DNA from 4 places in the Neobacillus sp. KR4-4 genome. Region 2 is predicted to be linked to each of the others. Evidence: predicted binding sites of a transcription regulator. Region 2 holds the regulator's gene; each other region holds the start of a gene.
What was found. The regulator Rex, encoded in region 2, represses fermentation and respiration genes when NADH is low (regulators of the CRP and FNR family bind a similar motif). The targets are predictions, from matches to a motif close to TTGTGAAATATTTCACAA.
Positions count from the first base shown of each region.

Region 1 (7,750 bases), on a different contig from region 2:
ACTTTACCATCTTTTAAAGAAATTTTCCAATCATACACGGGGCAATATACATATTCGCCGCTAATAAGCCCTTCTGAAAGAACGCCGCCTTTCGGATGTGGACTGCGATTTTCAATCGCATATACTTCTCCGCTCGTTACTTTAAAAAGCGCAATATTGGTTTCATCGATTTTAAGTGTATAGCCTGACCGAACTTTTATATTTGAATAGTTTGCTACTGGAATCCGAGTAATTGTTTGAAGCATAGTGAATCACTCCCCCACCTTGATTGTATGTTGTGCATAATATTTATCTTGGATTTCCACACTTTGAATCGCTTCATTCCAAGGCTCAATATATTTTTTCAATGTTTTATCCATGCGCTCGTTTAAAGCTCTTCGCGTTTCTTCGTTAGTAAGCACTTCTCTGACATGTTCTAAACCAACACGTTCTATCCATTTTGACGTACGCTCCAAGTAATTGGCCGTTTCTCGGTAGTATTGAATATAAGCACCTGTCATTTCCATCACTTCGTCCTGTGTTTTCACCGTACATAACAGGTCACCTGCACGGAGGTCGACGCCGCCGTTACCTGCCACATAAATCTCCCAGCCGCCGTCAATACCGACAAAACCAATGTCTTTAATGCCTGCTTCGGAGCAGTTTCGCGGACAGGCAGATACGCCCATTTTAACTTTATGCGGGGTATCAAGGCGCTCAAATTTCTTTTCTAATTCAATTCCAAGGTCCATCGAATCTTGTGTGCCATAGCGGCAGAATTGTGCACCAACACACGTTTTCACCGTACGAAGTGTTTTACCATAGGCATAACCTGATGGCATGTCCAACTCTTCCCACATGGCTGGCAGGTCTTCTTTTTTCACCCCGAACAAGCCAATTCGCTGCCCGCCTGTCAATTTCACGAGTGGTACCTCATACTTTTCGGCAATCTCAGCGATTTTCTTCAAATCAGCTGCTGTTGTTACCCCGCCATACATCCTTGGGACAACAGAATAAGTTCCATCTTTTTGGATATTAGCATGCATTTTTTCATTAACGAGACGAGAGTCACGATCATCTTTGTATTCATCCATGTGAATCATACCTAAGTAGTAGTTGATGGCAGGACGGCATTTGGTACAGCCCTCCTCATTGTTCCACTCAAGTACGTGCATGACTTCTTTCACACTTGTTAAGCCTTTTTCTTTGATTTCAGCCACCAATTCTTCACGGCTTATTGTAGTGCAGCCACAGATACTTGTTTTTTGAGCTGCCGCTGCATCAAATTGATCTCCAAGTGTGTATGCGAGAATACTGCTAACCATTGGCTTACAGCGACCGCAAGAACGGCCGGCGTTCGTGCAATGGCTCACTTGGTCTAAAGTAGTTAATCCCTGTGTTTTAATCGCTTCAACAATGGCACCTTTTGTGACTCCGTTACAGCCACAAACCAATTCGTCATTTGGCATAGAGGCCACATCATCAGTGCCGCCTTCACCAGTGCATTCGGTATGGAATATTGATACACCGCTGATGTCCTCTTTTTTAGTCAGCATTCGATATAATCTAGTACTGTCTTTTGTGTCACCATATAGGACGATCCCTACAATCAAGTTGTTTCTAGTAAGCACTCGTTTATAGAGACCTTCGTACTCATTGTAGATCATGATCGATTTGGTTGTACCATCCTCAAAGATTTCTCCAGCAGAGAAAAGATCAACGCCCGCTACCTTTAACTGAGTACCTGTAACAGAGCCTTCATATGGGTTCATTTCGGCACCACAAATGCGGCTGGCAAGGATTTTTCCTTGTTCATATAAAGGCGCAACCAAACCATAAACAATTTCCCGATGCTCCGCACATTCTCCGACTGCATACACATGTGGGACACTCGTTTCCATAAAGTCATTGACGACAATACCGCGATTTACATAGATGCCGCTGTTTTTTGCCACTTCCGTATTCGACTTAATTCCAATCGCCATGACAACCAAGTCTGCTTCCACTTGTGAGCCATCTTTAAAGCGAAGGCCAGTAACACGTTCGTCACCAAGAATTTCTACCGTTTCTTTTTCCATTAAGAAATTCATGCCTTGTCCTTCAAGTTCCGCCTTAAGAAGTGAGGATGCAACTGGGTCCAACTGGCGCTCCATTAGATGCGGCATTAGATGAACTACATCAACGGTCATTCCTAAGTTCAGCAAGCCTCTTGCAGCTTCTAGTCCGAGTAGTCCTCCGCCGATGACGACAGCCTTTGTATATTGCTGCGCTGCTTTGATCATCATTTCACAATCATGGATATCACGAAACCCTGTCACACCTTGTTTGTCTGCGCCTGCAATTGGCAGAATAAAAGAATTCGAGCCAGTAGCAATGATCAAATCATCATACTCGACTACCCGGCCAAGATGACTAATTACTCGTTTTGTGTCCACATCAATGCTAACAATGGATTCGCCAGTGTATAATTGAATATTATTTTCTTTATACCAATCTATTGGATTAATAATGATATCTTCAAAGTTTATATCCCCTTGAAGGATATTTGATAGTTTGATCCGATTATAGTTTGGATACGGCTCTTGGCCAAAAATTGTGATCTCTAAGGGTTCAGCAGATACTTTTAGAATCTCCTCAATTGTTCTAACTCCTGCCATCCCGTTCCCGATCATCACTAGTTTTTTCATTTTTGGATCGCTCCTTATATGTTAAATCTATATTTTTAAATATTATAAGATACTCTTTATAGTTACATTGTAAAGGCTAGTGTTGATAAAAATTGTGAAGTACGTCACATTCTAACTTTAACTTGTGAATAAATTCACATAACTGTCAAAATCTCGCTGTAAACAAAAAAAAATAGCACACATTGTATGCTATTTTGGTTAAACAACTTTTTTCTCTGTTTTTTGTAAAGGGTATGGTTTAACCCATAAATTTATTGATGGTACCAGTACTCCAATGACAGCGACCGGAACAAGTTCCCATAATTCCAGCGGCGGTGTGATGAGTATTCCTGAGATATGAATCAGATACAGGGCGATAAAGTAAGCGATGCTGCCCACCACCCCGGCTAATCGAGAGTATTTTCTAATTAATAAGAAGCTTAATGGAATGAATAATAGCGTGATTGGAACATAGGAGGTAGGGTAACCAACGGAGTAAAAAATGGCTTTTCCGACAAATCGAAATAAGATATATAGTGCTGTCGCCATAACTGGGATCGTATAATCCCGGCAAAAGCGAATAATTAAAATCGGTAGGAGAGCAACCATTAGGATGGAATAGATCGGATATACCCATTCTGGAATGCCGCCAAAAATCTGGGAGGCCGGGTCTGAGATTAATTCAAGGATTTCTTTTGAAGCAATTGACCTTCCATGAATGTATTGATCATAGGAGATCGCACCATTTTCCTGCTGCATATTCGGAAACATTAAGCATTCAAGGAGATACATCGCAAACCAAGTATGAAGGGACTTCCATGACGGTTGAATTTCTCTCGTATGGATAAAATACCCGCGCCATACGCCGATGATCATCATACTCGTTCCGATATAATAAATAAAATGAGTCGGACTCCAGGTAGTTAAATCAATTCCATACGCAATATGGTACGTAAAATCTAAGGGAATGCCAATTAGAAATAAAACATATCCAATTGTAATAAGATTCCTTGAAAATCGGTCCATAAAGTGTGGACTCCGCCACTCTTGTAATAACAAAAAGGCCCCTAAGATAAATCCAATCGTATTGACAATATGGGGAATAGAGTATTCCTCAAATAAATATCTAAAATGATAGGAAGCATCCCATGCAGATCCTATGAATTTCAATAGAAAGGCAAGTACCCACAAACGGTAATATTTCAATGATAACATCTCCCCTCTTTCCCTCATCCAAGCAGGTCGAATATATCCCCAAAGATGGCAATTAGGATATAATTGATGGCTAAAGCAATTGCAAACGTTATTCCCGAGGCTCGAACAGGCTTCTGTCGAAATAATTTATAAATAAATACAATCCCTGCTGTAACAACAAAAACATTACAGAGTAAAAAGGTCCACAGTAAACTTTCACTGTGTTCGACGGTTGTGACGTGAAATAGATACAATGGAATCAATTCTATAATCCCCCATACTTTACTTCCTTTTGCCTACTCCTATTTTATCATTATTTATATGCTAAGGAACTTACTAATTACATAAAATTCTTGCAATGGTTGAATTAGGTAATGTATTTTATAGAAAGTAAGTTTGTTTATGAATGGAGGAATTCCAACTGAAAAAGTCCATAATCGTTATTTCCCTTTTGTACATGGCACTTTTATCTGCTTGTAATCCGATTAGAGTCCCGAAGTCGTCGGGGATGGACCATGGAATGAGTGCCACTCCAACTGATGTCATTCCCACAAAGTCTGAATGGAAAATCGAGGATCATCCCAACGCAAACAAGGAAATACCCATTTCAGTGTTCATTAAGGATGAATCAAATAAACCAATTCAATCGTTTGATACGGTTCATGAGAAAAAAATGCATCTCTTTATTTTTAGTAAGGATTTAGCTTATTTTTCTCACATCCATCCAAATTATAAGGGGAAAGGCGAATTTGCTTTTACCACAAAGTTCCCTGCCGGCGGAGATTATATGCTTCTGTCTGAATTTACTCCTAAGGGTGGAGGGGACCCTAGCGTAGAAAGTCATTGGGTCGAAATTGAGGGGAAGACCACAAAAGAGCAGCCCCTCGTCCTTGATCAGAAGCTGACCAAAGTCGTCGATGGAAAAAAAGTGGCGCTTTCCTTTGACCATTTGATGGCAGGAATGACGGTTCACATGAATTTTACAATAAGTGACGCTGCCAGCGGCCAACCGATTAAAAACTTACAGCCTTATTTAGGCGCCTTGGGGCATGCCGTTGCCATAAGTGATGATGTGGAAAAATATTTGCACATCCATCCGATGACAACGGAAGGAAACGGTCCAAAGGTCACCTTTATGACCGTGTTTCCTGAAAAGGGGATCTATAAGGTGTGGGGCCAGTTTCAACAGGATGGGAAAGTTTTTACCGTTCCGTTTGTGATAGATGTGGCAAAGTAAAAACAAACCCCTTCTCGTTCTCGAGAAGGGGTTTCACTTTTATAAATTAATACATTTCAGAAGTTGTTTTTGCCTGCATATGAAGCAATAAGTAGTCAGGACCGCCTGCTTTGGAGTCAGTTCCGGACATATTAAAGCCGCCAAATGGCTGATAACCAACAATCGCTCCAGTACAAGAACGGTTGAAGTAAAGATTACCAACATGGAAGTCTTCACGAGCTTGTTCTAGGTGTTCACGATTCGTCGTGATTACCGCACCAGTTAAGCCATACTCTGTGTTGTTGGCAATTTCAATAGCATGAGTGAAATCTTTCGCTTTTGTAAATCCAACAACTGGACCAAAGATTTCTTCCTGCATGATGCGCGCATCTGGAGCAAGGTCAGCAATTACAGTTGGCTTGATGAAGTAACCCTTAGAATTATCTCCTTCGCCTCCAGCCATTAACTTACCTTCTTGCTTGCCGATTTCAACGTATTCCATGATTTTTTTGAACGCATTATTGTCGTTTACTGGACCCATGTATGTTCCTTGTTCTGCAGGGTCACCCACCGTTAATTGGTTCGTTAATTCAACCACGCGGTTTAAGACTGTATCATAAACATCCTCAACGATGACTGCCCGTGAACATGCTGAACATTTTTGACCTGAGAAGCCAAATGCACCGGCAACAATAGATTGTGCTGCAAGTTCAAGATCTGCCTCACTGTCAACGACAATCGTATCTTTTCCGCCCATTTCAGCGATTAAACGCTTCATCCATACTTGACCTGGGTTCACTTTTGAAGAACGTTCGAAAATGCGAAGTCCAACATCACGTGAACCAGTAAAGCTGATAAAGCGAGTATCTTTGTGGTCAACTAAATAATCGCCCACTTCAGCACCACTGCCTGGTACAAAGTTTAAGACGCCCTTAGGAAGACCTGCCTCTTCCATAACTTCCACAAACTTCGCTGCAACTACTGGAGTTGTAGAAGCTGGTTTTAATAGAACCGTGTTCCCAGCTACAATCGCTGCCACCGTCGTACCCGCCATAATCGCTAATGGGAAGTTCCAAGGTGAAATGATAATTCCCACGCCTAGTGGAATATAATTGTAACGGTTAAATTCGTTTGGACGGCTATTTACTGGCACACCATCTTTAATGGCCAGCATTTGGCGTCCATAATATTCAAGGAAGTCAATCGCTTCTGCTGTATCTGCATCTGCTTCTCTCCATGGCTTACCTGCTTCTTTTGTTAAAAGAGCAGAAAACTCATGCTTGCGGCGGCGAATGATCGTTGCTGCTTTAAAAAGTACATCAGCACGAACTTCTGCCTTTGTTTTTTTCCAAGTTTTAAATGCTTCAACGGCTGCTTGCATCGCTTTTTCAGCTAGATCTTGGCTGGCTTTTGACACGCTGCCAATGATTTCTTGCGTATTGGAAGGGTTATAGGAAACGATTTTATCTTCAGTTTTAATTCTTTCTCCGCCAATAACTAGATCGTAATCCTGACCTAAATAACTTTCAACTGTTTCTAATCCTTTTAGATAGGCCTGGCGGTTTTCCTCAATTGTAAAATCTGTAAAGGGTTCGTGTTTGTAAGGTTGGACCATTTCTTAAACCTCCTATGTATTAAAAACGTTTACAATCCACTTTTCATTCTAACATGTTTCTTTTCTTTGTAGCAATTGATAGTCAATTCTAAAAAATAGAAGACTTTCCTTGCACAAAAGGCAGTGATTTTCCTCAAATTTTGTTGTTTTTCCATGTACATCTCCTTCTAATTACTCTGAAATCGTAGAGAAATATGTTCTATCGGCGAATTATTAGGTCCTATCGGCGAATTCTGTAGTCAATCAGCGAATACTTAGGTTTAATCAGCGAATTTCCATGTTTAATCAGCGAATCGAAATTGGGGCCTCAATTAATGGGGTTGGCGCTAAAAAAAATCAGCTGTACTATGGCCCCATGTACATTTAATCAATCGTTTGATTAGTTTCTTTATCATGCTTGGAAATAAAAAAAGAACCAGCATAATGCCGGATCTTATTGATAAATATGGACAAATGGTTCGGTTTCATTCGCCTTGCGTACAATCAAGGCTTCTGGTCCGTCTACTGATGTAACACTTACCGAAACGGATAAATACTTAGGAAAATGTTCCATGACAAGTCCGGTGACATATTGAGCAAAGCCAATCCCTTCTGTTTTTCCATAGAATTGAATCGGGATATTAATATTCAAATCCTGCAGTTGATCTCCGATATAAAAGGCCCTGCCGATTACTCCATTATAATTAGGAAAGTACTCTTCCACATCCTGCTTAAAGTTTAAAAATGCAGTCAGGTCATCACGGTGTGCATTCTTTGCTTCGTTGGAAGGAAAAAGAAAGTACTTTTCATTTACCTTTTCCCAGCTGTTTAAGGCGGCACTGCCTTCGTCGATAGTGGCATAAGTAATGAAGTTACCAGGAACAACAGATGATTTGCTTGCCTGCTCAAACAGGGCAATCGTAATCGGAACATTCTTTAAGTTTTTCATGTTCCTCATGCGCTTCACTACTTCTGCGGCAATTTTCTTTCCTTCCCTGACCAGTTCTGAATGAGGAATTTTTTGCTCAAAGGTATCCCCGTCTGCTGTTTTTTTATAGTAATAAACGGAATTTAAGGCAAGACCAATCGTAACACCACCAA
Region 1 covers NZ_JBHHJU010000032.1:24,953-32,702, forward strand. Annotated here, with positions in the region: gene nirD (nitrite reductase small subunit NirD) at 1-245, opposite strand, end outside; gene nirB (nitrite reductase large subunit NirB) at 252-2,666, opposite strand; gene ACE198_RS23925 (hypothetical protein) at 2,865-3,851, opposite strand; gene ACE198_RS23930 (hypothetical protein) at 3,875-4,102, opposite strand; gene ACE198_RS23935 (hypothetical protein) at 4,360-5,076, shown strand; gene pruA (L-glutamate gamma-semialdehyde dehydrogenase) at 5,123-6,670, opposite strand; gene ACE198_RS23945 (CamS family sex pheromone protein) at 7,104-7,750, opposite strand, start outside.
Region 1: the regulator Rex is predicted to act here: its motif matches at 2,789-2,806, upstream of nirB (nitrite reductase large subunit NirB).

Region 2 (7,750 bases):
CTCTACATAATAATCATAATCCCCTAAATACTCTGTACTGCCATGGCGGCTCAGTTCCAAGACCTTTGTGGCAATTCGGTTAATAAAATACCTGTCATGGGAGACAAAAAGAATTGTGCCAGGGTAATCGATTAATGCATTCTCAAGAACTTCCTTGCTATCTAAATCCAAATGGTTGGTGGGCTCATCTAAAATTAGAACATTGGCTTTTTCCAACATCAGCTTAGCTAAAGCAAGTCGAGCTTTCTCCCCACCGCTTAAAGTGGAGACAATTTTTAAGACATCATCACCGGAAAATAAGAAATTACCAAGAACCGTTCGAATCTCTTTTTCGTTTTTTAACGGGTAATCATCCCAGAGTTCATTCAAAACACGCTTATTGGAAGTTAATTCAGCCTGTTCCTGATCGTAATATCCGATGGAAAGGTTTGTTCCATAGAGAATGGTTCCGTCTAGGGCAGGAAGCTTTTTAATAATTGTTTTTAATAAGGTTGATTTACCAATTCCATTTGGGCCAACTAAGGCAATGCTTTCTCCTTTAAAGGCACGAAAAGAAATGGCTTCTGAGACCTTTTCGCCCTGATAACCGACAGCAAGGGAATCGACCGTTAACACGTCATTGCCGCTTTGTTTTTCAATTTCAAACGAGAAGTTTGCCGATTTTTCATCTCCTAAGGGGCGGTCCATCAGTTCCATCTTCTCTAACTTTTTGCGGCGGCTTTGGGCTCGTTTGGTCGTTGATGCACGTGCCAAATTCCGGTTGATAAAATCCTGAAGATCTGCCACCTCTTGCTGTTGCTTTTCAAAAAGCTTTAAATCACGCTCATAATTGGCCGCTTTTTGATCTAGGTAGGCACTATAGTTGCCTGTGAATCGTTGGATTTGCTTACGGGAGACTTCATATACCTGCGTAACCACCTTATCTAAAAAATAGCGGTCATGGGAAACAATCAAAATGGCCCCGTGATAACTTTGTAAATATTGCTCCAGCCAGGACAGGGTATCAATATCAAGATGGTTGGTCGGCTCGTCCAATATTAAGATATCGGGCTTAGTTAATAGCAGTTTACCAAGGGCAAGACGCGTTTTCTGTCCGCCGCTTAAACTTGATATCATCAAGGATTTATCAGGGAAATTTAACCCATGGAGTACAGAACGGAGCTCTGCCTCGTATTGATATCCACCCTGCTCCTTAAATTTCACTTGAAGATGGTCGTACTCTTTTAGGATTCTCTCGTATCTTCCAGTATCATCAAATACATTAGGATCGGCCATTTGCTCTTCAAGGGCCCGAAGTGACTTTTCCATTAAACGCAGCGGTTCAAATACAGTCAACATCTCGTCCCATATCGACAAAGTGGACTCTAAACCAGTATTTTGGGCTAAATAGCCAATCATTACTTCTTTTGGTTTGATGATTTCACCGCCATCATGTGACAAGTGGCCAGCAATAATCTTCAATAATGTTGATTTTCCTGCCCCGTTGCGACCAACTAGAGCCACACGGTCTCGAGTTTGTAATTCTAATTTAATATTCGATAAAATTAGGTCAGCACCATAATATTTTTGTAGTTGATTAACCTGTAACAAAATCATTCTTTTTCACCTCTATTACATAGGTTTAGTGTACCTTATTCCCCGTATATCGGCAATAAACTGAGGCGCAGATTAGGTGGATGAAGGTGTTAAATCGGCAAAAACCTTGAATTTCGTTCAAAGTTTCACAGACAGATAAGGAAAAATAGTGTATGATTTGAAGGGAGGATTATTTATATGGCAGAATTAACGCATTTTAATGAAGAAGGCCGAGCAAAAATGGTCGATGTCAGTGATAAGCCAGAAACAGCACGGACGGCACTTGCTCATTCCAGTATTACAGTTAGGAAAGAAATTTACGATAGAATTACGAATCACGCGATAAAAAAAGGTGATGTCTTAGCAGTGGCACAGGTAGCTGCGGTCATGGCAGCAAAGAAGACGTGGGATTTGATTCCGATGTGTCATCCGATCCCCTTAACGGGGGTTAATATATCTTTTTCCTGGGAGCAGGACACAGAAGAGAATTATCGCTTAAATATATCGGCAGCCGTTAAAACCAAGGGGAATACAGGTGTAGAAATGGAAGCGTTAACAGCTGCGTCAGCATGCGCTTTAACGGTTTATGATATGTGTAAAGCCGTTGATAAAGGTATGGTGATTGGCCCTACATATCTTGTCGAAAAAACAGGCGGTAAAAATGGTGATTTTAAGAGAAACGAAAAAGTTAAATGATTTTTAACTAAATTATCCATGGGGTGTGGGAGATTATGAGTAATGAAACAATGAAAATACCACAGGCGACAGCCAAACGGCTGCCCCTTTATTACCGATTTCTTAAAAACCTGCATTCTTCCGGTAAGCAAAGGGTTTCATCAGCCGAACTAAGTGAAGCCGTAAAGGTCGACTCAGCCACGATTCGCCGCGATTTTTCTTATTTCGGAGCATTAGGAAAAAAAGGTTATGGGTATAATGTCAATTATTTGATTTCCTTCTTTCGTAAAACCTTGGACCAGGATGAATTAACAAAGGTTGCTTTAATAGGGGTAGGGAATTTGGGCACGGCATTTTTAAACTATAATTTTTTAAAGAATAATAACACGAAAATAGAATGTGCCTTTGATGTGGATCCAGAAAAAATGGGAACGAAAATTCGCGAGGTCCCGGTTTATCATATGGATGAATTGGAGAAGGTTTTATCTGAGGGGGGTATATCCGTTGCGATATTAACGGTTCCAGCCCCAGTTGCACAGATGATTACTGATCGACTTGTGAGTGCAAATATAAAGGGAATATTAAACTTTACGCCAGCACGCTTAAATGTTCCCCCGCAAATTAGAGTCCATCATATTGACTTAGCAGTGGAACTGCAATCGCTTGTTTATTTTTTAAAGCATTATCCGACGGTGGAATTAGAGGAAGAAGAATAGTAATTTAGTTAAGAGCAGAGCTTTTCACAACATTTGTGGAGAGCTCTTTTGTATGCTTCATACCCTGCTTTTTTTAATTACATAATCTATCAAAATACTGAGGGCTGGACTAAGATGTAGGTAGTTTATTTGCAAGCGATTACTATCGGGATTATAGATCACACATTCCCTAGAGTGACATCTAGGGTTTTTGCAATTGGAGGGGATGAAGTTGGCGATCGTGCTGACTATGTTTGTACTTGGGGTATTATTAGGATTTGTCGGAGCAGGAGGTTCTGGCTTTATTATTGCCATTTTAACAGTGGTTTTTGGAGTTCCCATCCATGTCGCTTTAGGGACATCTTTAGCTGCCATGGTGTTTACTACCTTGTCAGGTGCGTACAGTCATTTTCGGCAAGGAAATATTTCGATTAAAACGGGTCTAATTGTCGGAGGATTTGGGTCGATTGCTTCCTATTTTGGTTCAAAGCTAGCTGGTTTGATTCCCATCCATTCCTTGCATTGGTTAACCGCAGGGATGTTGTTTCTATCCGCTTTGATCTTGGTCGTACGATTGTTTATTGTTCAAAAAATTAAGGCAAACTATAAAAAAGACGAACCAAGCAACCTTCTTCTTATTAAGAAAGCAGCGCTAGTCGGTTTGGTTACCGGGTTGATGTCTGGGACATTTGGGATTGGTGCTGCACCGTTCATTCAAATCGGACTGCTTTTAATCTTGGGACTTACGCTTAAACAATCGGTGGGTACAACCATGCTTGTTATTCTGCCCATCGCTTTAGCAGGGGGAGCTGGCTATTATTTTCAAGGATACTTGAACTTCCCATTGTTAATTGAAGTGGTGGCAGGAACCATGATTGGTTCTTATGTCGGGGCCAAGTTTACGGACTTTGCACCTCAGCCCGTTTTAAAAAGTGCGATGGTCCTGACCCCTATTTTAGCAGGAGCTATATTACTGATAAGTTAAAGAAAGCTTCTAATGCTGCAAAGTTCTGTCATAGCAAGCTTTGCAGCTTTTTTGCGTTTACTTTACTTACCTGAATGATTACATTGTCATCAAGGGGTGCATCAAGATGGTGCCTGACACCCGGTACAGCTGGAGGGAAATATGAGAAGGGGCAGATGGAGTTTAAAATCAGTGATTATTGTATTCGTTTGTGTAGTGGTTACTTTTTCGCTGTTGATAACGGATTTACTTATAAGTTCCAGAATTGCTTCAGAGACGGAAAAGAATCAGGCGGAGCAAGCAAGAAGTGTAGCTCGCATGGTTGCACATAGTCCGCTTGTGATTGAGGCGATGAGTGGGAAACGCGATGAAAAGGACATTCAAAGCTATGCAAATGAAATGAGGAAAGTTACAAATGTTTACTTTATTGTCGTGATGGATATGAATGCCATTCGAAAATCCCACCCCGACAGTAATAAAATAGGGTTGCCATTCAGGGGTGGAGATGAAGGACCTGTTTTAAAAGGAAGAGAGCATGCGTCAATATCAAAGGGATCGCTGGGACCTTCATTACGCTCTTTTACACCCATTAAGGACGAAAAAGGGAAACAAATCGGGGCAGTGGCCGTTGGGATTTCGCTGGATAATGTGGAAAAGGCCGTCAAAAAGAGCCGAACTGGGATCTATATTGGAACCCTGATCGGTCTATTAATCGGTGTTCTTGGGGCTGTTATTTTAGCTAGATATATCAAAAAAATCTTACTTGGGCTTGAGCCGTTTGCGATCGCAAAATTATTAGAAGAAAGAAGCGCTATGCTTCAATCCGTCAGAGAAGGAATTGTCGCGGTTGATCAAGAGTCAAAGATAACACTTGTCAACCGAGCTGCTTTAAAGATGTTTCACAAGGCAGGACTGCCGGATAATCCGATGGGGGTAAATATAGAAAGGTATTTGTCTACCACGCGCTTAAAAGATCTCTTACAAACGGGTAAAGCTGAATTGGATGAAGAACAGAATTTAAATGGAATGACCATTTTAACTAATCGAGTCCCTGTTATTGTTGGGAATAAGGTCGTAGGGGCCATTGCAACTTTTCGCGATAAAACAGAAATACAAGTACTCGCCGAAGAACTGACTGGAGTGAGAACTTACGCCGATGCACTTCGAGCCCAGGCACATGAATATATGAATAAGCTTCATGTTATTTTAGGGATGGTCCATACAGGGTATTATGAAAAAGTTGTTGAATACATCAATGAAACGGTTAATCATCGCAATAACGAAATTGGCTTTGTGACCAAAAAAATAAAGGACCCTGTATTAGCAGGCTTTTTAATTGGAAAGTTAAGTTATGCAAGGGAATCGGGGACAGAGTTATCAGTTTTGTGTGAACAACCAATTCCTCAACCCGAGGATTCTGATATAACACATGAACTGATTACGATTTTAGGTAATTTAATTGATAATGCGATTATGGCTGTGAGCGGTTGTCCACTCAAAAAAGTAACAGTTTCCCTTGATTATGCAGATGATATTTTAACAATTGAAGTAAAAGATACCGGAAAAGGGATGAGTGAAGAAATACAAAACCAAATTTTCAACAAAGGATTCTCCACAAAAGGCGAAAATAGAGGATTAGGATTGTATCTCGTTTCGCAGGCGGTTAAAAAGTTGGACGGGGATTTAATTCTATCATCAAAACCTGAAAAAGGGACCGTTTTCGCCGTGTATATACCATATGATGGGGAGGGGGACAGAAATGATCCGAGTGATGATCGTTGATGACGATCCAATGGTGGCTGAATTCAATAAACGCTATCTTGAGCAGGTCCCTGGATTTAAATTGATGGCAATGGCTGCATCTGTAGATGAGGCGATTATGAAATTGGAAAAGCTAGAAATCGATCTGATCTTGCTTGATATATTTATGCCGGGGAAACTAGGTTTAGAGCTGTTAACCTACCTCCGCGAAAATGAGAAAGAGACCGATGTAATTATTATTTCAGCAGCGTCAGACATGGAGCGGATTAAAAAGGCCTTGAGGTACGGAGCTGTAGATTATTTAATTAAACCTTTTGAATTTGACCGATTTAGCAGAGCGTTAGTTGACTATAAGAACCAAACAGAGATTATTCAGACACAACATGTAATTAATCAAGACGTACTGGACCAGCAGATCCTGCACCGAGAGGAAAAGTCTCTTATCGAAGACCTCCCGAAAGGATTGACAAAAGACACCTTAAAACAAATTTGGGAAGCCATTCAGGAATTAAAAAATGCTCCGTTTTCAACAGAGGACGTTGTAAAGGTGGTCGGCATTTCTCGGGTATCGGTTCGTAAGTATTTAAACTTTTTAAAGGAAATCGGAATTCTTGATGTGAAGGTAATTTACGGTACCGTCGGCAGACCTGTATACCAGCATGAATATAATCAAATGAAAGAACATCTAATCAAAGCCTTTTTGTAAGCAGCCGAAAACTGCTTACTTTTTTTATTTACAAAAATCTTATTAAATTTACATAAACTATGAAAGCGTTTCAATCGGGAATATGATAGAAACATAAATTTAATAGGGGGATGAATTTATGGAACCAGTTAGAAAATTGCAACCGCTTACGGTTGTTTCAGGGGAAAAGGAAGAAAAGAAAGGTTTTTTAGGTAAAATTGGCAGTATGAAGATAGGGGTTATTCCACTGCCGCTTTATATCGTTATCGCAGCTGTTGTCTACTTTTCAGCTGTCTATAAATTGCTTCCAGCTGACATGATTGGCGGCTTTGCCATCATTATTGTTATGGGTATTTTACTTGGTGACCTTGGTATGAAGATTCCGGTCTTGAAGGATATTGGCGGTCCGGCAATTCTAGCACTGTTGGTCCCATCTATATTAGTCTATTTTAGTGTGATTAACACAACTGGAATGAATGCGGTTACGCAATTAATGAAAACATCAAATTTCCTTTATCTATATATCTCTGTTTTAGTAGTCGGAAGTATTCTTGGGATGAATCGGAGAGTCTTAATTCAAGGTTTCACACGAATGTTTATCCCGCTTATTTTAGGGACCATTGCTTCAGTTATCGTAGGGGTCCTTGTTGGTTTGCTTTTTGGATATGATATGAAACACACACTTTTCTATATTGTTGTACCAATAATCGGTGGCGGCATCGGAGAAGGAATTTTGCCTCTTTCATTAGGCTATGCAGAGGTTCTCGGAAAATCTTCAGAAACATTTGTTGGCCAGTTGATCCCCGCCGCTGTAATTGGGAATATTGTCGCTATCGTTTGTGCTGGTATTTTGTCTCGCATAGGTGAGAAAAAGAAACACCTTACGGGTAATGGTGTATTAGTGAAAACAAAAGGCGGCGACGGAATCACAGAAGCCGCAACGATTGATAAGCCGGTTGATTTCCCACTTATGGGTGCAGGATTGTTAATAGCATGTAGTTTCTTTATCTTAGGTGGACTTGGAAATAAATTTCTTGGAATTCCTGGACCAGTGTTAATGATTATTGCAGCAGCAGTAGTAAAAAGTATTAAGATAATGCCAGCTAAAATGGAACAAGGTGCGTATCACTTATATAAATTTGTATCATCAAGTTTAACATGGCCATTAATGGTTGGTTTAGGGATGCTTTATATTCCGCTTAAGGATGTAGTTAAGATCGTAACACCTGGATATGCGGTTGTTTGTGCTTCTGTTGTAGTCGCAATGATTACTACGGGTTACTTTGTAGGAAAATTGATGAAGATGTATCCTGTTGACTCAGCAATTGTTACAGGCTGTCATAGTGGTTTAGGAGGTACGGGGGATGTCGCGATTCTTTCGGCATCTAATCGGAT
Region 2 covers NZ_JBHHJU010000040.1:32,061-39,810, reverse strand. Annotated here, with positions in the region: gene ACE198_RS26075 (ABC transporter ATP-binding protein) at 1-1,596, opposite strand, end outside; gene moaC (cyclic pyranopterin monophosphate synthase MoaC) at 1,774-2,271, shown strand; gene ACE198_RS26065 (redox-sensing transcriptional repressor Rex) at 2,307-2,966, shown strand; gene ACE198_RS26060 (sulfite exporter TauE/SafE family protein) at 3,178-3,930, shown strand; gene dcuS (DcuS/MalK family sensor histidine kinase) at 4,072-5,691, shown strand; gene ACE198_RS26050 (response regulator) at 5,669-6,376, shown strand; gene ACE198_RS26045 (2-hydroxycarboxylate transporter family protein) at 6,495-7,750, shown strand, end outside.

Region 3 (7,750 bases), on a different contig from region 2:
TTCAAATGAATTCAGACATAAAAATGTAAATCATATCGAATGTGTGATTTAGGTCACCTAATTTTTTGCTTTTTTACATTATGATTAACGTAGATTTACTCAACAGGATTTTTTTAAGGAGGAATATACGATGAGTTTCACTATTACTGCAAATTCATTAGTTAAAGATATTGTAAATGAATTACCAAAAACAAGTGACGTGTTTAAAAAGAACAGGATTGATTTTTGCTGTGGAGGGAACATTCCACTAGCAACTGCTGTTTCTCAAAATAATCTTAATCTCGATACTTTATTAGAGGAATTAAAAGAAGTATTTGAAACCTATGAAAATGCCGAAAAAGACGTTGAAGTTTGGACTAACTCTGATTCAACTACAATTATTAATCATGTCATCTCCAATTACCATCGTGTATCAGAAGAGGAATTAACGATGCTTAGTCCGTATGTAACAAAAGTATCACGTGTACACGGTGATAACCACCCCGAATTATTACAGGTGAATGAACTCTTTTATGAATTTAAAAAAGAATTGATGGAACATATGGCAAAAGAGGAAGCTGTTGTATTTCCTTTAATTAAGCAGCTGGCCGATGGAACGGTTGAGAACCGAGAAGAAGCTATTCAAATGATTGTTGAATTAGAAAAAGAACATGACCATGCCGGAGAAATTTTAAGGAAAATTCGTGCTGTTACATCTGACTTTACTCTTCCTTTGGATGCTTGTGGTACGTATCGTCTTGTTTATGCCCGTTTAGAAGCATTAGAAGGATTAACTTTTATGCATGTGCATCTTGAAAACAACATTCTATTTCCTAGATATATTTAATGATAAAAACAGCCTGTATCCCAGGCTGTTTTTCATTTGAAAAAACTCTCTTCTGATGAAGAGAGTTTAACCGCCAATATAAGACATTTCTATTTTTTTACGATTTTTGTACGTTTCGGCAGTTCTTTCGTCTGAATATCGATCATCTCGACCATTCCAAATCGCAGTTACTCGTTCCCGGATTTCTGCATCAGTGGCACCATTTCTCATAAAGTTACGAATATCATGCCCATTCCCATTAAACAAACATGTAAAAATCTGACCATTCGCTGATAAACGAGACCGTGTACAACTTGTGCAAAAAGATTCAGACACAGAAGTAATGAATCCCACATTCACATCTTTATCTTTATAACGATATAGTTTCGCCACTTCCCCATAATAGGCAGGGTCTACTGGCTCGAGCTCAAATCGTTCTTTTAATAGATAATAAATCTGTTTCTTAGTAATGACATCATCCATTTTCCAGCCATTTGTAGAGCCAACATCCATATATTCGATATAACGCAACTCCAGTCCATTCTCTTTGCAATATTCTGCCATAGGAATGATTTCAGTATCATTCAAGCCTTTCTTTACAACCATATTAATTTTGACCCCAAGCCCAGCTTGTTTGGCAGCTTCAATGCCCTCCAATACAGGTCCAGTGGCTACCCCGCGCCCGTTAATTTCCCCAAACAATTCATCATTTAAAGTATCAAGGCTGACATTAACGCGTTTAAGACCGGCATTCTTTAACTCTTTTGCCAATTTTGGCAAGAGTACACCGTTTGTCGTTAATCCGATATCATGTAAATCCTCAATTGCGGATAATTTCTTAACAAGAATAGGTAAATCTTTCCGAAGAAGAGGCTCCCCTCCTGTTAAACGAATTTTTTCCACTCCCAAACTTACAAATATTTTCGCAAGGCGTTCAATCTCTTCATATGACAGCAAAGCGCTTTTTGGAAGAAATTCAAAATCAGGCCCGAATTGGTCTGCTGGCATACAGTACTGGCAGCGGAAATTGCATCGATCGATTACAGAAATCCTTAAGTCATGCAAGGGTCTATTTAATTTATCTTTAATAATGGTTTTTTCCATTAATCTCAACTCCATTATTTTTAAGGAACCTGTTTTTAGTGTATCAGTCATTCGTAGAAAAGACTGTTACATTATTCACTATGACAATACTTATAATTGTATAAGTCTTATCTTAGCAGAAGTTTGCCTATCTAGAAATACTTTAGGTCCTTATAAGTTTTCACTATATTGTCATTGTTTACTTCTATTTTATGCCTTCTAATAGGATAAAATATTATTAACAAACAAATCATGAAGATTTCAAAATAGATGGTTATTAAAATGATGCGTAGAGGTGAAACCGATGACAATACCAATGAAACCAACTCATTCCATTGAAATAAAAGAATTACTTAGATTTGCAGATCGGAAATTTAAAAGTGAAAGAGGAAGCTTTTTATTTCAAGAAGGAATGGTTGCTGAAGAACTTTATATTATCATTTCTGGAAAAGTTCAAATTAGTAAAATCACATCAGATGGTCGTGAACTTTCGTTAAGAATTTGTGGAGAAAATGATATTTGCGGAGAATTAACCCTATTTACGGATAATCCTAGGTATTTATTGAGTGCAATGGTTCTTGAAGAAGGAGAAGTTGCTGCAATAAAAAAAGATGTCATTGAAAGCGAAATTTTTCAAAATAGTAAACTTGCCTTTGAATTCATGAAATGGATGAGTGATCATTTCCGTAAAACGCAAACAAAGTTTCGCGATCTTGTCCTAAATGGGAAACGAGGGGCACTATTTTCAACTCTTATCCGAATGACAAATAGTTATGGTATTCAAAAAGATAACGGAATTCTAATTGATCTTCCGCTTACAAACCAAGAACTGGCTAATTTCTGCGGTACATCCCGTGAAAGTACAAACCGGATTCTAAGTGAACTAAAAAAGGATAAAATCATTTCTGTTAAAAAAGGAAAAATATCCATTTTGGATTTACAATACTTAAAAAATGAAATCGATTGTGAAAATTGTTCGGCAGTCTATTGCAATATTGAATAGTATGGCATGCCGTCTTTTTTTATTTTCCATAACATTACAGACAAGGCTGTCTCATTATAATGGGCCAGCCTTGTCCTATTTATCTAATTATCCTGAACTTGCTTCTCCCTTAATGCTTTTGGAATATAAACGCAGAATGGTTCGCTTTCTAGATAATCTCCTGTCATCGCATAGGCCCTTGACCTTGACCCTCCGCACACATGACGGAATTCACAAACACCGCATTTTCCTTTAAAGAGGTCAGGGTTCCTTAGTGATTTAAATATTGGTGATTCACGATAAATTTCTGCCAAGGGGGTTTCACGAATATTCCCCGCTTTCACTGGTAATAGTCCACTTGGATATACATCTCCAATATGGGAGATAAACACAAAACCGTTACCATCATTAACACCTTTTGGAGCCCGTCCCAATCCGTCAATGGAACCTGTTAATCCTTTTTCTGTTAAAGCACTTAAATACTCGATATCATCGGTTGTTTCTTTCGCTTCACGCATTTTCTGTTGAATCACAACCCGTCGGTAGTGCATTGCCTCTGTCGTTTTGATATCAAAAGAAACGCGCTTACTTAAATCGTATAACCATCTGAAAACTTTTTCATGTTGAACAGGAGAAATCATATCCGATTCTTGACCTCTTCCTGTTGGAACTAGGAAAAAGACACTCCAAAGCACACAGCCTAATTCCTCTACCATTTTTGCCATTTCATCAAGATAGTCAATATTGTAACGGGAAATTACCGTATTAATTTGAATAGGTAATCCTACTTCATGCAAATATTTTATTTTTTCCATGGTAAGGTCGAAGGAACCTGCCGTTCCCCTAAAATGATCATGAATCTCAGCTTTAGGACCATCGATACTAAATGCCCAACGTGCTAGACCGACTTCTTTCGCCTTCTCAATAGCTTCTTTGGTTACATTCGGTGTCGCACTTGGCGTCATTGATACCCGTACACCTTTTTCAACTGCATATTTTGCAATTTCAAAAACATCTTCTCTCATCAACGGGTCCCCGCCTGTAAAAACAAGCATTGGATTGTTCATTTTATATATTTGGTCAATTAAATTTTTTCCTTCTTCTAACGATAGTTCACGTGGATCTCTTCTATACTGGGCATCCGCACGGCAGTGCAGGCACTTTAATTGGCAAGCTCTAGTGAGTTCCCAAATAACGATAAATGGGTCTTTATTAAAATCTCGGCTATAATTCATATTGAATATGCCTCCTAATACTGGCTTTTAATCAGATAGCCTTATTAAAATGTATTATAAAGGTGGTTATGTTCGAAAAAAGTGAACTTTCTCACATTCCAAGCAAATAAATATGTCTAAAAAATGAAGAATAAAAAAAACAGCAGAAAATTCTGCTGTTTCTAGCGAATACCTAAGGCAATTTTCGCATAACGTGACATCATATCTTTATTCCAAGGAGGATTGAAAACAATATTTACTTCAACCTCTTTTATTTCTGGGATATCAGCCAATGCTCGTTTAACTTGGTCCACAATCGTACCCGCAAGCGGGCAGCCCATTGATGTTAATGTCATCGTAATGGTTACGTTCCCTTCTTCATCCATTTCCGTATCATATACTAACCCTAAGTTTACGATATCTACTCCTAGTTCAGGGTCAATAACTAACTCTAACGCACCCAATATATTCTCTTTTAGTTCTTCATTCATTTTCTTTCACTCCTCAAATGTCTTTGACCTAAAATTATTATAGCAAATATCTTTGATATCATTAAAATTGAGACTTCATAAAAAAAAGTATATAGTTTTTTTATACCTTTTGGTGTGAATTTTTTTACAGTTTCGTTATAAACTTGTTAACATAGTGAATATAGAAATAATAAGGGTCCTTGGAGTATGAAAATTCTTTATTAGCAGTGTATCATGAATATAAAATTTTTCCTAAAGCACCATTTATATTAGCGATGAAATTAATATTAGAAGGAGTTCTTATGGCAAATAGACACTTAATTGCATTAGATTTAGATGGAACTTTATTGAAAGATGATAAGACAATATCTTTAAAAACAAAAGAAATTATTAAAAAGGCAAGAGAATTAGGTCATATCGTCATGATTGCAACGGGGCGGCCTTTTCGTTCCTGCGAGACGTACTATCGTGAATTGAATTTAGACACACCGATTGTTAATTTTAATGGTGCGTTTATGCATTACCCCGGAAAGCCAAACTGGGGCTATCACCAACCACTAGATATCAAGGTTGCACATGAAATTGTTGAAGCGTGTAGGAGCTTTCATTTTCATAATATTATCGCTGAAGTAATTGATGATGTGTATTTCCACTATCATGATGAAAAGCTTTTAGACATTTTTAATTTTGGAAATCCTAACATTACTACCGGAGATTTAGCAGATTATTTAAAGGAATCACCCACAAGTTTGTTAATTCATACAGATGAAGATCAGTTAAAAACCATTCGCGATCATTTATCTGCAGTCCATGCGGAAGTGATTGATCACCGTAGTTGGGCAGCACCTTGGCATGTGGTTGAGATTATTAAAGTTGGCTTAAACAAGGCTGTCGGGCTAAAAAAAGCGTCTGATTACTTTGGCATTCCTGCTGAGCGGGTTATTGCGTTTGGCGACGAAGACAACGACTTAGAAATGCTTGAATATGCCGGTCACGGAATTGCGATGGGAAATGCCATTGATAAGGTAAAAAACATTGCCAATCATGTTACCTTAAGCAATGAAGAAGATGGAGTGGGTAAATATTTGGCAGATTTGTTAAATATAAAATTTTAACCCCCTTCGCCATTGTTTACCTAAATGAACAGCCCCATTTTGGTACATACTATTTTTTGAGGCAGCGATGCTGTTTCAAAAAGAAGCCTTGAGCATATTGGAGGGATTCGAATGGGTAAACGAAACAAATCAAAACGCTTTGTCCAGCAAGGAGCGGATACGGTCAGTAAACATGCGGAACGTATTCCCTATCACATGACCTATGCTGAAGCGGAAGCTCAGAAGATGGCCAATGTGCAAGAATCCTCGCTTGGAGGAATATAATCATGGGAAACCAATTGTTCCAAGAAGCACAAAGATTTGTTGAAATGGCAAACTCAGCCAACCCTGCTGAACTTGATTCTGCTGTGGCGAAAGCGAAAAATGCATTAAGTTCTGCTTATGCAAATTCCACTGTAGCAGAGCAGGCACAGCTCCAACAAATGCAACAAGAGCTTGATCAACTGTCTTAACCCGAAAAGCGGAAGCGCCTTGCACAGGGGCGACAGGCATAAGACGAGCAGGCGTGAAGGTTGCTTTTTAACCTTCATGACTGATTGGCTTATGACCCCGAGCCCCTAGGCGCTGCAGCTAGACAACCCGAAAAGCGGAAGCGCCAAGGCGTTTCCGCTTTTCTACTCTTTTCGAAAGAAGCCATAAATGTTTGTTGTTTGTATGATATTTGTAAATGCATTTGGATCTACTTCCTTAAGGATTCTTTCCAAATCAAACAGTTCGTATCGTGTAATGACAATCATTAACATTTCTCTCGCTTCGTTTGAAAATGCCCCTTTGGCAGGAAGGATTGTAATTCCTCTTACAAGTTTTTCTTGTATGGCTTTTTTCATTACATCCGCCTTTTTTGTAATAATCATTGCCGTAAGTTTTGCATGCCTAGTATGGATAGCGTCAATCACTCTTGTCGAAGTATATAATGTTACAAGCGTATAAAGAGCTTTTTCCCAGCCATACAAAAATCCTGCTGTTAAAATAATCACTCCATTTATGACCAACATATAGGGTCCAATCGGCTTGTCTTTCATTCTCGATAAAACCATAGCAATGATGTCTACACCGCCTGTTGATGCTCCCCATTTCAACGTAATTCCAACACCAACGGCTTGGATGACTCCACCAAAAACTGCATTTAGAAGGATATCATTTGAAACCTGTTTAATTGGGATAAGTATCAAAAATAATGAAGACAGTGCAACGCTAATAAAGCTGTATACTGTAAAAGATTTTCCTACCTTTTTCCATCCTAAAATAGCCACAGGAATATTCAGCAATAATAATAAAAATCCTAGAGACACATGTATTGGTGTATAGTCACTTAACACTTTTGAAAGTAATTGGGCTATTCCTGTAAATCCACTTGAGTAAATATTTGCAGGTACCAAAAATAAATTCATCGCTAAGGCGCCCAACAAGGAACCCGCTGCTACCACTCCAAGCTTCTTTATCTGAAGCCAAATCATATCTATTACCCCTTTACCTGAGAGAATATGAATCCATTGAAATGTTTTCTGTGATAGATAATTGTATTTTTATTGTTAAACCGATAAACTGAAATTATAAATTGTTTGAAAGCAGGTGAGCTATATGCAGGTACGAATACTAGCTGATAGCGCATGCGATTTACCAAAAAGTTTTTATGAAGAGCACCAAGTGACATTATTTCCTTTAAAAGTAGAGATTAATGGCAATGAGTATGAAGATGTAAAATCAATTGATCCGAACACTGTATATGAAACAATTCGTAGTGGAATTGTTCCAAAAACATCTCAAGTCTCTCCACTTCTGTTCGAGGAAGTATTTACCGAAATGGCAGAAAAAGGTGAAGACGGGATATACATAGCCTTTTCTTCAGAATTATCTGGTACATATTCAACTGCTGTTATGATTCTTGACCAAGTGAAGGAAAAATATCCAAATTTTAATTTAACAATTGTCGATACCAAATGTGCTTCGCTCGGAATTGGTCTTGTGGTTCGAGAAGCAGCCGTTCTTGCTGCTAAAAATATTGAAAAAGAAAAAATCTTAGAAGATGTGCAATTTAGATGCACTCATATGGAACATCTTTTTACAGTGGAAGATCTTGA
Region 3 covers NZ_JBHHJU010000013.1:81,587-89,336, reverse strand. Annotated here, with positions in the region: gene ric (iron-sulfur cluster repair di-iron protein) at 131-826, shown strand; gene moaA (GTP 3',8-cyclase MoaA) at 893-1,909, opposite strand; gene ACE198_RS14965 (Crp/Fnr family transcriptional regulator) at 2,193-2,891, shown strand; gene ACE198_RS14960 (TIGR04053 family radical SAM/SPASM domain-containing protein) at 2,975-4,105, opposite strand; gene ACE198_RS14955 (metal-sulfur cluster assembly factor) at 4,267-4,575, opposite strand; gene ACE198_RS14950 (Cof-type HAD-IIB family hydrolase) at 4,857-5,669, shown strand; gene ACE198_RS14945 (hypothetical protein) at 5,781-5,933, shown strand; gene ACE198_RS14940 (DUF3813 domain-containing protein) at 5,936-6,121, shown strand; gene ACE198_RS14935 (YitT family protein) at 6,284-7,126, opposite strand; gene ACE198_RS14930 (DegV family protein) at 7,251-7,750, shown strand, end outside.
Region 3: the regulator Rex is predicted to act here: its motif matches at 4,185-4,202, upstream of ACE198_RS14960 (TIGR04053 family radical SAM/SPASM domain-containing protein).

Region 4 (7,750 bases), on a different contig from region 2:
ATATCACTGCTATCAGCCAACGCACGCTGACTAGAGGACTTAATATTTTGGATAACATCATAGATAGTAAAGTTGTACGCCCCAAGGTATTTTACTAAATAATTTCGGTCAAAAGATCGTGACAGTAGTTGTGGACGATCCTTTTCCGCTAAACCTAAATTAAATAGAAAAGTAGTGATTGAAAATAATAGAACAATTTTATAGGTTTTTCTGTTCGATACCGTTACTTTTTTGAAGACTGTTAATGCTAATGCAATTAATATAAACATGTCTGTAAAATAAAAAATATCAAAAGGAGACATTAACGAAAGTGCACTGTCACCAAGCTGACCAGCATTCGTCTTAGTTTGCATCAACACTGGCACCGTAATGAAATCATTAAAGAAGCGATAATAGGCGATATTCGCATATAATAAGAATGATAAAAGGAAGTTAATTAAAATCATAATTAACTTTGAACGCTTCTTAAACAGCAGTGCTAACCCAAAGAAGAAAAGTGCTGAACTTAAAGGATTTATCAAAAGTAGAAACTTTTGTAAATTATTTTCAATACCTAAGTTAAATTCAATTTGATATGCTGCATATGTTTTGATCCAAAATAAAACAACTGCAGCCGCAAAAAATGTAATATGACTATTTTTTAATGTTTTAGGTAGTCTAATTTTATTCATTTAAAAATTTCTCCCCTCACTTACCAATTAAGCTCCGGTAAACGAACCTCAATTACTATATCACATTTCTTCTCAAAATAAAAACAAAACTCATGTTATATCTTCCAATTCTTATCAACATAAATCTACATTATTTGCTGATACTTTAGCCATTTTTAAATTGGTCATTTCTATTTCTATGTTATTTATTTGTTGGACATGACTATTTTCAGGTCCTCATTTATATAAGACGAATAAGTCTTATTTTAGTTTCAAATTTTTATTTAATACGTGATACGTTCCATTAAGTTTCCATTTCTACATATATTAAACCTGAATGAATTTGGGAGCAATATGAATTTAGCCTTATCTTTTACAAAAATGGAGCCATGTTTACTTGAATGAACTTTGTAAACATTGGAAAGTATATACACAGAGGAAAGAAGAACATTTAGAAGGAGAATCCCATGCCCAGAATAAGGCCTGACTTTACAAAGAGCCCATATTTTGTTGATGAACCAGGAAATTGGCATTTAAAGCCTGGTGCACCGAAGGAAATGCAGATAGAACTCAATCATTATATAAATAGCCTGGAAGAGGTGGATGAGCCAGGAACGATCAATGGTGTACATATTGACTACCCTTAGAATGAAAAATTACCCACTAAATAATAGTAGAATGCGATTGAAAACCTTTTTGAATTACCTAATAAATGACTAGGAGTGAATCACATGCATATTAACCGAGTTAAGCAGATTTTGTCTTCTTCAGCAGATATCGAAGTCAAGTATAATGGTGCATCAGTATGGATTGATCAATTAAATGAAGACGGACATACTGCCACAGTTCATTTACGCGGTCCATTGGAAGAACGATCAACTGTTGACATTGGAGAGTTAGTAGAAGAATAAATTTTTTGGTGAGTGGTGTGAAATCAAATAACGATTTTTTTATACACAATAAAAAGGCAGGATAGGATTCCTGCCTTACTCCATGTTTTGGATACTATGCTTTGCTAATAATTGTAGAGTCATGTCATCCATCGGAGGATTATGAAGTCCGGCTCTTACATCCCGATAATATCTTTGCAATGGATTACTTAATGAAAGACTTTTTGCTCCCACGATACGCATGGCTAAGTCAACAATTTCAATAGCTAGATTGGTCACAGTTAATTTAGCTGCCCCTAAATGAGCGCCCATTTTTTCTCTATCCTCAGTGTTTGAAGAATCCCACTGTTTAGACGCCCCATATAAAAAGTACTCGGACTGCATGACCTTTAGTTCCATCTCACCCAGTTTTTGTTGTACATTTGGTAAATCGATGATCGGCCCTACGATACTATTAGGAGAATACTCCTTTGCAAATTGAATAGCATAAGTTTGGGCGGCTTTTGCTATACCAAGATAACAAGCTGGTATATGTAAGAGCCATCCATTCACTTTTCTTCCTGTGGTACTAAACTCTTCGACAAGATTTTCAGCTTCCACAAAACAATCCTCAAGAATTAAGTCATGACTGCCTGTCCCTCTTAAAGCGATACTGTCCCATGTTTCTTCAATCATTATCCCTTTTGACGTTCGAGGGATTAGAAAATTGGCCACTTCATCTGTATCTTTAATGGTCGCACTAACGATAAAGTAATCAAGGACAGGAGACATCGTCGTAAACGTTTTTCTTCCATTAATATTCCAGCCTCTCTTACACTTTTCCGCTGTTGTTTCCGGTCTTCCACCCCGAGTAGGACTACCTGTTTTCGGTTCGCTTTGAGCACTATTTATTAATGCACCTTTCTTCACCTGTTCACAAATTTCCTTAAAGACAGGCTCCTTCCATGAGTTTTTTTCATTGAGATTCATGATAATGCCCATATGCCATCCGATGGAAAGAGCAGTTGCCCCATCACCTTCGGCTATCTTTTCTTGGAGTCGAATGAGTTCGTAAAGTTCAATTTCCTGTCCGCCATACCTAGAGGGGACAGTTAATGAAGTGTATCCAGAACTTTTAAGGTCCAGAATATTTGCATAAGGAAAGGCGCCCTCAATGTCTATTTGATGTGCACGCATTTTAAACTGTTTCGAAAGGCTACTCATAAGTTCGATTCGTTCATCCAATGTTCGTTTTTCAAGAAAATTCATTATCTATCTCTCCCATTAAAAATATTTGTGTCAAATGTGTGTCATACCTCACTGAAAGTCAAATGCTCGTTGTTCTATAATACAAGAAGAAAAATCTTCCATGCCTATGAACATATTTCTTAATATATAACGTAAGATTGAGGAAATAATAAGATGGCATGGGAATTAAAGGAGGATTTTTATGAAACAAGGATCAAAACAACTTTTTATACAAACTGGAAGCCTTGTTGCTGGTTTTATGGTTTGGGTACTTATATCATCACTTATGCCTTTTATAAAAGTAGATATTCAACTTACTTCCTCACAAATTGCATGGGCAACAGCTGTCCCTGTTATCCTCGGCTCACTTCTCCGTGTACCGATTGGCTATTGGACAAATCGCTATGGTGCTCGTCTTTTATTTACAATTAGTTTCATTATACTACTTATTCCTATTGCATTGTTAAGCTATGCAAATTCCTTGAGTACGCTTATCATTGGCGGGTTATTACTTGGGATTGGAGGTGCAGTCTTTTCTGTTGGTGTAACTTCTCTTCCAAAATATTATGAGAAATCAAAGCATGGGTTTATTAATGGAATATACGGAGCAGGTAATATTGGAACGGCCATTACTTCCTTTTCAGCACCTGTTCTTGCTACCGCATATGGTTGGAGAAATACGATAAAAATCTACCTGCTCGTTGTACTTCTCTTTGCCCTTTTAAATTTAATATTAGGGGACAGAAAGGAACGAAAAGTAAACATTTCCTTACCTGACCAAATCAAAGAGGTGTATAAAAATCCTAAACTATGGTTTCTAAGTTTATTTTATTTTATCACGTTTGGTTCCTTCGTAGCCTTCACCATTTATTTACCATCGTTCTTAGTCAATCACTTTGAATTGGATAAAGTGGATGCAGGACTTCGGACAGCCGGTTTTATTGCCTTAGCCACAATTTTTAGACCAATTGGGGGATGGTTAGGCGATAAAATTAATCCGTTTCTTATTTTAATGGCTGTTTTCTTTAGCCTAACTTTTGCAGGATTTCTATTGTCATTTACTCCCTCGCTGCCAATTTATTCATTTGGCTGCTTATTAGTTGCTTTCTTCGCAGGGATTGGAAATGGGGCGATCTTTAAATTAGTCCCATTATATTTTTCAAAGCAAGCTGGAATTGTGAATGGTATTGTTTCTGCCATGGGGGGGCTTGGTGGTTTTTTCCCTCCAGTTATTCTTACCATACTCTTTAATTGGACTGGACATTATGCAATAGGGTTTATGTCTCTTTCGGAGTTTTCTTTAGCAAGTCTGGTTATAGTAGTTTGGCTATATTACCAAGATAAGTTAGATATTTCTGCTAAGATTGTTAATCATGCTTTAGACGGTATTTGTGTAACCGATGTTCACGGAATCATTCAAAGTGTAAATCCTGCATTTACGAAAATTACCGGATATAGTCAGGCCGAAGTTGTAGGTAAAACCCCAAGTGTACTTCAATCCGGGGAACATGGGCATGAATTTTACAATCAAATGTGGGAGAGTCTAAAGACCAATGGCGTTTGGGAAGGGTACATTTGGAATAAACGTAAAAATAATGAAATTTACAGAGAATGGCTTACCATTACGGCCATTAAAGATGACGTTGGAGAAACAAAAAACTATGTAGGTATGTTTTATGAGGATAATGAAAAATCCTAAATAAGCATAACAAAAGGAGACCTTCCGTGTGTGGAAGGTCTCCTTTCGTTATGCTAAGGATCAAATTATTACAACTTTTTGTCATCCGCCTTGAGTTCACAGTTCGTTCACCATTTTTGTGACGTACGTCACAAATTTCATGTTACCATCTGATTTATATTAATAACACAAACACAAATACTTTTGAAAATAAAAATTAAAGCACTTTAGGGGGAATAAATAATGGCCCGAATTAATTACTGGAACCCAGAAGATGAAAAGTTCTGGAAAGCAGAAGGAAAAAAACATGCACGTCGAAATTTATGGATTTCCGTACCATCATTGATGATCGCATTTATTGTCTGGCAAATTTGGTCCGTGGTTGCTGTTAGGCTTAACGACATTGGCTTCCATTTTACTGAAGAACAACTCTTTACACTTGCAGCTGTGCCTGGTTTGGTTGGTGCAACACTTCGTTTTGTTTATACATTCGCTGTTGGCTCAATTGGTGGTAAGAACTGGACTGTGATTTCAACAGCTGTCTTAGCCATTCCTGCGATTGGAATTGGTTTTGCAGTTCAGAATCCGGAGACACCATTTTCAATCATGTTGTTACTAGCAGCTCTTTGTGGTCTTGGCGGTGGAAATTTCTCATCCTCTTCAGCGAATATTAGCTTTTTCTTTCCCAAGAAAGAAAAAGGAACAGCACTTGGTATTAATGGTGGTTTGGGTAACATGGGGGTATCTGTTGTTCAATTTGTTACACCGTTAATTGTTACTTCAGGAACTTTTGCACTAGTCGGCAGCAATCAAGTGTTAGCAAATGGTGAGAAAGTTTGGTTACAAAATGCAGCATTTATCTGGGTTATTCCAATTGTAATTTTAACAATACTAGCTATGTTTAAAATGGATAATGTTCCTGGTGCAAAACAATCTGTAGCGGATCAATTTGTCATCGTAAAACGTAAACACACTTGGATAATGACAGCTCTTTATATAGCAACATTTGGTTCATTCATTGGCTATTCAGCGGCTTTCCCGCTCCTTTTAAGATCACAATTTCCTGAGCATATTTCACTTGCCTTCCTTGGAGCCTTAGTAGCAGCGGCGGCAAGACCTGTAGGCGGCTGGTTGGCTGACAAACTCGGTGGTGCAAAGGTGACCTCATATGTTTTAATTATCATGGGAATTGGCGCAGCGGGGGTTATTTACTTCCTAAATGGCAAACAGTTTGCTGGGTTCTTAGTAGCTTTCTTAGTACTTTTCATTGCTTCTGGAATTGGTTCAGGTTCAACGTTCCAAATGATTCCTAACCTGTTTATTCCGAAAGAAGCCGCACCAGTTATTGGCTTTTCAGCAGCATTTGCAGCTTATGGATCATTCTTTATACCAAAGTTATTCGGATGGTCAGTTAACGCTACTGGCACACCAGTTACTGCTTTTTACTTCTTTATCGGTTTTTATGTTATATCCTTTGTGCTTAACTGGTATTTTTATCAAAGGAAAGCAACTGCAGCTAAAGCTCTTACACAGCAAGTCGGGTAATCCCGGCTTGTTTTTTTGTATCGTTCCTTTAATTTGTCTGTTGATTTCCACTTCAGGCGCTTCGCTTTCCGCGGGCGTGCCGGGAAGCCTCCTCGTCGCTTTGCTCCTGCGGGGTCTCCCCTGCCCCGTACTCCCGCAGGAGTCTCGCGCCTTACGTTCCAATCAACAGGATGCCAAAATTAACAGTGACCTAAACAATCACATAAAAAAAACGCAGTCATTAAACTGCGTCTTCTAAAATAATTTTTAGACCTTTTCAATTGCAACTGCGCATGCTTTGTATTCGGCGGTTCCTGAAATAGGGTCGTATTCATTTAATGTTAATACATTTGTTGGTGTTTCACTCCAGTGAAAACTCATAAAGACCAAGCCTGGTACCACCTGTTCTGTAACCTTTGCCTTTACCTCAAGCTCCCCTCTTCGTGAACGAACCCTGACCACTTCTCCATCAATAATTCCTAGAGCTGCTGCATCAGAAGGAGAGATATCTAAGGTCTCTTCCGTTTGTTTCACCTTTACACCCGAAGCATAATGACGAGTTTGAGAATGGGTATTATAAGATTCATAGCGACGGCCTGTCGTTAGTGTAAATGGATAGTCATGATCTGGTAACTCTAAAGGAGCTGTGTAATCTACCGGAACAAATGGTGATTTTTTCGTTGGCACTTCATGCTGATGAAACCTCTCATGCATGATAAAAGTTCCAGGATGATTTTCGTCCGGACATGGATAGTGGATGCTATACTCTTTTTCGAGCCTCTCGTAAGAGATACCACCATACATCTCCCAAGCAAGTTTCCTCACTTCATCCCAAATCTCTTCACTATTTTTATAGGTTATCGGATAACCCATAATTGTGGATAATTCACAAAGGATTTCCCAATCCTCTTTCACATTTGGATGTGCCTCAATTGCTTTGCGAACCCTTTGAATTCTTCGATCTGTGTTGGTATAAGTACCATCTACTTCTCCCCATGAACGAGCTGGTAAAACAACATCTGCCATTTTGGCTGTTTCGGTCATGAAAATATCTTGAACAACTAACAAATCTAATTTCTCAAGCAATTTTTTCGTATGGTTCATATGAACATCGGCAAGTAGAGGATTTTCACCAATAATATATAGTGCCTTTAGTTCACCCATTTCTAAGCGGTCAAATGTACGCGTTTGTGTATCGCCTGCCTGCGGATTTAATTCGACTCTCCATTCTTTTTCATATCGGCTACGGAATTCGTCATTTGCTAAACTCATTGCTCCAGCTAATTGGTTTGGCAGGCATCCCATATCCCCAGCACCTTGGACATTGTTCTGGCCCCTTAATGGCATAATTCCAGTTCCTGGTTTTCCAATATTTCCGGTTAATAAAGCAAGATTGGCGATATCAAATACATTATTAACACCACAGTGATGCTCTGTAATACCAAGTGTATATGCTATCATTGAACAGCTTGCTGAAGCATACTCCCTAGCTGTAGCGACAATATCTTCTGATTGCAAACCAGTAATGCTTGCAGCAAATTCAGGAGTATATGGTTCAACTTGTTTTTCAAGTTTCTCAAAGTCGACCGTAAATTGTTTAATATACTCAGGGTTATATAACCCTTCTTTCAGGATAATTCGAATGAAAGCATTGATCAGTGCAATATCTGTACCGACATTAATTTGCAGATGACGGTGAGCAACTTTCACCATATCAATCCTTCTTGGGTCAATAACGATTATTTTCAGGCCGGCTTTTGCCGCTTTTTTTATGCGATTAG
Region 4 covers NZ_JBHHJU010000004.1:87,944-95,693, forward strand. Annotated here, with positions in the region: gene ltaS (lipoteichoic acid synthase) at 1-671, opposite strand, end outside; gene ACE198_RS05530 (hypothetical protein) at 1,118-1,297, shown strand; gene ACE198_RS05535 (H-type small acid-soluble spore protein) at 1,382-1,561, shown strand; gene ACE198_RS05540 (acyl-CoA dehydrogenase family protein) at 1,637-2,788, opposite strand; gene ACE198_RS05545 (nitrate/nitrite transporter) at 2,970-4,466, shown strand; gene ACE198_RS05550 (NarK family nitrate/nitrite MFS transporter) at 4,689-5,990, shown strand; gene fdhF (formate dehydrogenase subunit alpha) at 6,237-7,750, opposite strand, start outside.
Region 4: the regulator Rex is predicted to act here: its motif matches at 4,583-4,600, upstream of ACE198_RS05550 (NarK family nitrate/nitrite MFS transporter).